2 regions of the Rothia sp. P6271 genome follow, and region 1 is predicted to be linked to the other one. Evidence: predicted binding sites of a transcription regulator. Region 1 holds the regulator's gene; the other holds the start of a gene.
What was found. The regulator LexA, encoded in region 1, represses DNA repair genes until DNA is damaged. The targets are predictions, from matches to a motif close to TCGAACANNTGTTCGA.
Positions count from the first base shown of each region.

Region 2: a site for LexA is predicted at 2,709-2,724, ahead of uvrA (excinuclease ABC subunit UvrA). Genes of this name have one in related genera too.

Region 1 covers NZ_JBLXXV010000007.1:23,335-27,737, forward strand. Annotated here, with positions in the region: gene hisB (imidazoleglycerol-phosphate dehydratase HisB) at 1-247, opposite strand, end outside; gene ACN08X_RS06215 (histidinol-phosphate transaminase) at 377-1,501, opposite strand; gene ACN08X_RS06220 (LysM peptidoglycan-binding domain-containing protein) at 1,554-1,943, opposite strand; gene lexA (transcriptional repressor LexA) at 2,227-2,937, shown strand; gene ACN08X_RS06230 (ATP-dependent DNA helicase) at 3,011-4,403, opposite strand, start outside.
Region 2 covers NZ_JBLXXV010000002.1:293,481-297,883, forward strand. Annotated here, with positions in the region: gene uvrA (excinuclease ABC subunit UvrA) at 1-2,676, opposite strand, end outside; gene ACN08X_RS03705 (MBL fold metallo-hydrolase) at 2,905-3,588, shown strand; gene ACN08X_RS03710 (formate--tetrahydrofolate ligase) at 3,688-4,403, opposite strand, start outside.

The DNA of each region.
Region 1 (4,403 bases):
GCACAATGCCGGTATCTTCGACGGTGTGATGTACGTCGATGTGGGTATCGCCGCTGCATTTGATGGTCATGTCAATCAGGGAATGCTTCGCAAGAGCTGTGAGCATATGATCGTAAAAAGGCACGCTGGTGTCGATATCAGAACACCCCTCACCGTCTAAGTTAATCTCAATAAAGACAGAGGACTCACTCGTAGTACGTTCTAATCTGGCGGTACGGGGGCCAATTCCTGTAGTGCTTGCTGGCATTGGTTACCTATATATTCTGGGTTTATATGATGTACACGTAAGGTATCTGTTGATAGTAAGGAGCAGATACTTCGTCTTGGCGACTCTTGATGAGAAAAGTTCTGTTATAAGAATCATCTCATGTTGATGTTAGCAAGAGGCTGGTAGTTCTCCGGAATGTTCCAAATACTTCTTAAGGCTTTCAAGGAAAGCTGTTGTTTCTGATGCTGTTCCGGCAGTGACGCGTAGATGTCCGGCGATACCGTTATCTCGTACTAGAATGCCATCGTTTAGAAGCCATTGCCATGCTTCTTTTTCGTCGCGTAAGCCTGAGAAAAAGATGAAATTAGAATCTGATACAGCTGGATGTAAACCGTATTCTTTGAGAGTTTTTACGATACGGTCACGTTGGGTTCTAATATCTTGTACGTTAGCGAGCAGTCCTTCTCGATGGCGTAAGGCTGCTATTGCGACAGCCTGTGTGACGCTGGATAGATGGTACGGCAAGCGAACAAGACGCACCGCATCAGCAATCGCGGGGTCTGCGGCAAAATATCCTAACCGAGCTCCGGCAAAAGCAAAGGCTTTACTCATGGTACGGCTTACGACCAGCCGAGGGCGGTTTGGCAGAAGAGTTAGCGCATGAGCAGAGGTATCTTGAGCGAATTCAGCGTACGCTTCGTCCACGATGGTGACACCCTCGTGCTCTTGCATTGCTTCGTAGACAGCTTCAATAACGTCTAGCCCAAGCCCTGTTCCTGTTGGGTTATTAGGAGAACATAAAACAACGATATTTGGTCGATGTTTTTGAATTTGGGTGACAGCAGATGTTGCATCGAGAGAAAAATCGGGTGCGCGTTTTCCCGCGATGAAGCGAGTGTTTGTTCCATCAGCTAAGAGAGGGTACATCGAATAGGTAGGGACGAAGCTCATCACGCTTCGTCCTGGCCCACCAAAGACTTGGAATAACTGTTGCAATACTTCATTAGAACCGTTAGCAGCCCAAATATTTTCGGGTTTAAGTCCGTGTCCTAGATAGTCGGCGAGTTCTTCACGAAGAGCCGTAAATTCCCTATCGGGGTAACGATTCAGGGTACGCGCTACCGTTGCTATTTCTGCGGTAATTGCGTCAATAACTTCTTGAGGCATTGGGTGCGTATTTTCGTTGACGTTGAGAGTAATAGGAACGTCAATCATCGGAGCACCATAGGGAGAGCGCCCTCGTAAGTCGTCACGAATAGGTAATGCTGAAAGGGGGTCTAATGCTTCATTCACTCCTACAGTCTATCGAGAACAGATAGTCATCGCACATTCTTCTCTCAAGTTCTCAAGACGAGTAGATAGGCACTTCGAGCTTTTGCCCAATATCTAGGGATGTTGATGATAAATCGTTAATTTGTATGATGTGAAGCAAAACGTCACGAACATCCATACCTGCAGAATGTTCTTCAGCAATACTCCATAAAGTATCACCGTATCCAACCGTGACTTGTTCGGTCACTTGATGTAGCTCTTGCATCGTTGAAGCATGGGCGGTGTTCACCACGTAAAAACAGGCTAATAGAGTCAATAATGCGATGCAGCAAAGAACCACGCCTATTAGAAAGGAAATACGATAGTTGCCCCAATAAACTCGTGAGGTGTTCTGTGGCATTGAACGTGAAGAGACTACGACACGTACAGGTACTGAACCTTTGAAAGACAGAACGTTTGACATATTTCCTCCTGATAGCAATAGAGCTATATATCGAATATTCACCCTGAATAAATCGAAACTATGTTCTATATAGTACATATGTTCTATCAGAAAATTCGAATATAGTCGAGAAAAACTAGAACAAATGTTTGAACTTTTTCGATACGTGCCATACTCTTGTCCTAACACTGTTTATTGGCAGGTAGTGTTTAACGACTTTTAAAATCCCCTATGTCAGCAATGGCTAGGGGTGCTACGCCAGAACATCATTAGACAGGCCCCTCAACATGGACAAAGGAACGCCGTGAGCGATAACACATACTCCAGCGCTACTATTGCGCCACAATCTGGCAGAAAACCTCTCAGTTCACGTCAACAACACATCTTGACTGCCATCTCTGAAGCTATAGACACCCACGGTTACCCCCCTTCAATGCGAGAAATTGGAGATATCGTAGGTCTCGCATCCTTATCATCAGTAACACACCAGCTCTCACAACTAGAAAAACTAGGCTACATCCGACGAGACCCCAAACGCCCACGAGCCATCGAAATACTCGCAGAAGAACAAGAAACGACTGAAGAAAAAAGCACCGAATCGGTCATCGTTCAGTTACCAACACCTCAACACAACAGCGAAGATTTCGCTGTAGTACCCCTAGTCGGAAGAATCGCCGCAGGCGGTCCCATCACCGCAGAACAATCCGTCGAAGACGTCATGACATTGCCACGCCAAATTGTTGGCAACGGAGACTTATTCATGCTCCATGTCAAAGGAGACTCCATGATTGACGCAGCAATCTGTGACGGAGACTGGGTTGTCGTCCGCGCACAACAAACCGCAAATAATGGAGATATCGTTGCAGCACTCCTCGAAGACGAAGCAACCGTCAAAACTTTCCGCCAACGCGACGGACACACCTGGCTACTACCACAAAACACCCGATACGAACCCATACTCGGCGATAACGCCACCATCATGGGCAAAGTCGTATCAGTATTACGAAGTCTCTAATACCAAAACCACATAAAAAAAATATTGGGTGTATTCCTGCCTCTAACAGGAACACACCCAATATTTTTATGCGCTAACTCACTTGTACATGCAAGCGATGCAAAGCACCACATACAACATCAGTTCTTGTAGTCTTCCAAAAAGGAGGCAAAGCACTCATCAAATATCCAGAATACCGTTGAGTAGCCAACCGAGAATCAAGAACAGCAACCACACCACGATCATCACTAGAACGAATCAAACGCCCCACACCCTGAGCCATACGAACAGCCGCATATGACGCAGAAACACTCATAAAACCGTTACCACCACGAGAAGCAACAGACCGAGTACGAGCCTGAATCAAAGGATCGTTAGGACGAGGGAACGGAATACGATCAATCAGTACCAGACGGCAAGAATCCCCCGGCACATCAACACCCTGCCACAAACTCATCGTCCCAAAAAGACACGAATCTCTATCCTCAGAAAATTCCTTCACCAAAGAGCCAAGCGAAGACTCTCCCTGCACCAGAACAGAAACATCGGTATGTTCACGAAGATACTCTGCCGCATCCTCAGCCGCACGCCTCGAAGAAAAAAGCCCCAAAGCACCACCGTTAGAAGCCTCTACCAGCTCACACATACGCTCTAATTGAGCAGTAGAAATCCCCTGAGATGGTTTAGCAATATCAGCAGCAACATACAGCAGACCTTGTTTAGGGTAATCAAAAGGAGAACCAACATCTAGCCCCTCCCATCGAGGAGCACCTGCACCGCTCAGCCCCAAAGAATGAGCAACCACATCAAAAGATTCCCCCAACTTTAACGTTGCAGAGGTCAGCACCACCGTCCGCCCGTCAAAAAGTCCTTCACGTAGCTGCATCGCAACCGATAAAGGAGCAATATACAACGTTGCGGGGTCATCATCAGAAGCAGGAGCATAACCACGCCCAGCTTCCCACAACTGTGGACGAGATAGCCACACCACCTCATGATGCTCGTCAGCGCCCAATAGCCGTTCAGCTATCTCTAATAACTCTGAAAGAGCGCTACGCGCCAACTGACGTGGTGCATCACTATCTTTAGAATCACTTTTCGTATCAGATAATGCTACACGTGCAGCTTCACGCACCAGCTCCACAGAATGAGCAATACTCTCCGTCAAGCCACGAGGTAAAAGCTCTGCAGCAACGCCACGTAAAGACGTTTCTAAAGCGCTACCAGCATGCTCTAAAGGATCAGAACTAGCTTTCGTGTGTTTACGTACCAAACGAGCAGCCGAATATACCATTCCGGCAGAAAGAGAGCCCGTCACAGCACCCGTCACACGGTCTGCCAACTCATGTGCCTCATCAATAACAACAACCTCATGCTCCGGCAAAACACCAATACCTTCAAAAGCATTAATCGCTAAAAGAGCATGATTCGTAATAATAATATCTGATTGAGCAGCCTTCTCACGCGCAAGCTCACTAAAACAAGAC
Region 2 (4,403 bases), on a different contig from region 1:
CCCCTGAAGTACATGTAGTAGCTTTCGGATGTCTTCAAAGTGCAGACCCGTTGTTGGCTCATCAAGAACATAGATAGAACGCCCATTAGAACGTTTCTGCAATTCAGATGCGAGTTTAACACGCTGAGCTTCTCCACCCGACAATGTTGTAGCAGGCTGCCCTAACCGAATATAGCCTAAGCCCACATCAACCAAAGTATTCAGATGGCGGGCAATGGGAGAAAAAGCGGCAAAGAATTCAGCAGCCTCTTCAACTGGCATTTCAAGAACGTCAGCGATACTCTTACCTTTGTACAAGACCGCTAAGGTCTCGCGATTATATCGTTTGCCGTGGCAGGTTTCGCACGGAACATACACATCTGGCAAGAAGTTCATCTCAATTTTAAGAGTTCCATCGCCAGAACAGTCCTCGCATCGTCCACCCTTGACGTTAAACGAAAAACGCCCCGGCAGATAACCACGCATTTTTGCTTCTTGAGTCTCAGCAAAAAGTTTACGAATATGGTCAAAAACCCCAGTATATGTTGCAGGGTTAGAACGAGGCGTACGACCAATGGGAGACTGATCCACGTGAATAATCTTATCGAGATGTTCAGAACCAACAATTTTTGTATGACGTCCAGGCACTTGCTTAGCTCCGTTAAGTTTCTGAGCTAATGCCGTGTAAAGAATGTCATTGACCAAGGTGGATTTACCTGAACCAGAAACACCCGTCACCGCGGTTAAAACACCGAGAGGGAACGAAACATCAATATTTTTTAGGTTGTTTTCGCGTGCTCCGCATACCTTGAGCATACGTTTTTTATCAATGGCACGACGATCCTTGGGAATATCAATGACACGACGCTTTGCCATATAGTCGCCAGTCAGCGATTTTGTATTGTTGAGCAGCTCCTCATAGGTTCCAGAATGAACGACTCGCCCACCATGTTCACCAGCACCAGGACCAACATCCACAATCCAGTCCGCTTCTTTCATGGTGTCTTCATCATGTTCTACCACGATGAGAGTGTTTCCCATGTCCCGCAATTTTGTTAACGTCTCAATTAAACGTCGATTATCTCTTTGGTGAAGCCCAATAGAAGGCTCATCTAACACATAAAGAACACCAACAAGGCCAGAGCCTATTTGAGTGGCCAGACGAATACGCTGTGCTTCACCGCCTGAGAGCGTAGACGCAGCACGCCCTAATGTCAGATAGTCTAGTCCCACATCAAGTAAGAACTGCAAACGCGCGTCAATCTCTTTGAGTACGAGGTCGGCGATGTGCGCTTCACGTTCGCTCAAAGAAAGTGAACGCATGAACTCAAGAGCCTCTCGTAGCGGCATCTCCGTAATATCGGCGATGGAAGCTCCGCCTACAGTGACCGCCAGTATCGTGTGGTTGAGACGTGCTCCCCCACAGGTAGAGCACGCAACGTTACGCATATATTGTTCGTAACGGTCTTTAGACCATTCAGATTCGGTTTCTTCGTGTTTACGTTTAATGTATGCGTAGACGCCTTCAAAACCAGAGGTATAGCGTCGTTCACGTCCAAACCGATTTCGATACGAGACAGTAACCTTATAATCTTTACCGTTAAGAATGCTCTGACGAATCTTTGCGGGAAGTTTATTCCATGGAGTATCAAGGCTGAAGTCAAGTTCCTGTGCAAGGCCTTCTAGCAAACGTATCCAGTATTCGGAGGTTGCTTTACCTTGTGACCACGGAGCAATTGCACCTTCACGAATCGTTGCTTGAGGATTAGGGATAATCAGGTCTTCATCGACTTCGAGAGTAAACCCAATACCGTCACAAGCAGAACACGCGCCAAATGGGGAGTTGAAGGAGAACACACGCGGTTCAATTTCTTCCATTTGCACAGGATGATTTTGAGGGCATGCTAAATGTTCGCTAAAACGTCGTGTACGTGTCGGTGAGTTTTCATCTTCATCGACAAAGTCAATGAGCACGTTTCCTTCGCTCAGTTTAAGAGCGGTTTCGATGGAGTCTGTGAGACGTTGTTGGATGCTGTCTTTAATGACGAGACGATCTACGACAACCTCAATAGTGTGTTTATATTGTTTAGCGAGTTTTGGTGGGTCAGAAAGTTGAATGTTCTCTCCGTCGACGCGAGCGCGAGAAAACCCTTGTGCAGAGAGTTCTAGGAAGAGGTCGACGAATTCTCCTTTACGTGCTGAGACGACGGGAGATAGCACTTGAAAACGGGTTTTCTCGGGTAGTGCCATGAGCTGATCGACGATTTGTTGAGGGCTCTGTTGTGAGATTTCTTCTCCACATTCGGGGCAATGCGGGTGTCCGATACGTGCCCAGAGAAGGCGCATATAGTCGTAGATTTCGGTGATAGTTCCGACGGTAGAGCGAGGGTTTTTTGAGGTAGATTTCTGGTCGATGGAAACTGCTGGCGAGAGGCCCTCAATAAAATCTACGTCAGGTTTATCTACTTGTCCGAGGAACATTCGTGCATAGGCTGAGAGGGATTCTACGTAGCGGCGTTGTCCTTCAGCGAAGATGGTATCGAACGCTAGTGAAGATTTTCCGGAGCCGGAGAGTCCGGTGAAAACGACCATGGAGTTTCTTGGTATAACGAGGTCTACATTTTTGAGGTTGTTTTCTCGTGCACCTTGAACGTGGATATGTTCTTGGTTTTGTTGATGTGCAGTTGTCTCTGCCATGGTGTTCCTCAGTCTTAAAACTATCTATGTATTCGAAGATATATTCTAAGTGTTTTCTGGTGCTTTGACTACTCTACGTTGCAAGAGGTGCAAAAGTTTGACGCATATAACTTCACTCATGGGGATTCTTTTTCGTCTAGGATGCTGGGGTTTTAGTTTGGAGCGGTTAGTGTCTTGGTCTGTCATAGAGCTTCTGGTAGAGCAAGTTTTCCAAGTAGACTACATACCATGACAGATTCTCTCGGTACTCTTCTTTTTTCGACTGATGATATAACGATTCGTTCGTTGTCCGTCTCGCAGATGGAAAATAATGTTTATCTACTCACCGATATTCGTAGTGGTGAGCAGGTCATGATTGATGCTGCAGCAGATGCTGAACGTCTATGTTCTTTTGCCCGTGACGTTGCATGCCATGATGTTTTAGATGGTGGCGGTTCGGCAAGGATTACGACTATTTTTACAACCCACGGGCATTGGGATCATATCCGCGCTTTAGAAGCTGTTGCTGAGAGCTCTGGTGCAAAAACGTATGCTGGGGCAGCAGATATTCAGGCTATTGAGTCCCAAGAAAATTATCGGGTACATCACGAGCTTCATGGTCAAGAGCGTTTTGAGTATTCTTCGTATCGTTTAGAAACCATTTCTTTAGTAGGTCATACCCCTGGTTCTATTGCATGTGTTCTCACGGCTGAGGGCCTTCCGACAGTTATTTTCTCTGGCGATTCTCTCTTCCCTGGTGGAGTCGGTAAAACAGATTCTCCAGAAGATTTTTGTTCTCTCTTCCATGATGTCACCACAAAATTATTTGATGTTTTTCCGGATGACACGGTGGTTCTTCCAGGTCATGGGAAGGGCACGACGTTAGGTCAGGAGCGTCCGTCTCTAGAGCAGTGGAAAGAGCGCGGCTGGTAGTCAAACACACTATGTTGTACATATAGCTGGTGGTGGAGAACCTTGCAAGAGGTTCTCCACCACCAGCTATATGTCGCGATAGGAGTACAGACTGTTGGTTTAGAACAGTCCAGTAATTTTTCCTTCTGCGTCAAAACCGATGCGCTCAGCTGCTGGAGATTTAGCTAGCCCGGGCATGGTGCGCATGGTGCCACAAATGGCGTAAACGTATCCGGCCCCCGCTGCCAGACGCACTTCGCGTACGGGCATAGTCCAACCTGTAGGTGCGCCTTTGAGTTTGGGGTCAGAAGATATTGAAAGGTGTGTTTTGGCGATAACAACCGGAAGTTTCCCGTAACCAAGCTCTTCAAAACGACGTAATTGTTTTCGAGCAGATGCACTCAGCTCAATATCGTCTGCGCCATATACGTTGACAGCAACTTTTTGAATCTTTTCAGCGAGGGAGTCGTTGTCATTGTAGGTGTAGGTGAGCTCATGCGATTCTTCACATGCTTGAACGACTGCTTCTGCAAGTTCTACAGTCCCTCGTCCACCTTCAGCAACGCCACGATGGATAGCAACACGGGCACCTGATTCTTCGGCGATACGCGCAATCACCTCATGCTCTGAAGGGTAATCACTAGGGAAAGCGTTGATGGCAACGACAGGTTGTACTCCGAAGCTGCGAACGATATCTAAATGTTTTTTGAGGTTTGCTGCGCCAGCTTCTACATCGTGTGGGTTCTCTTCCAGAAGCTCTGGTGGAAGAGGTTTGCCCGGTGTGATGGTGTATCGTCCAGAATGAGATTTGAGTGAACGTACAGTCACAACAAGAA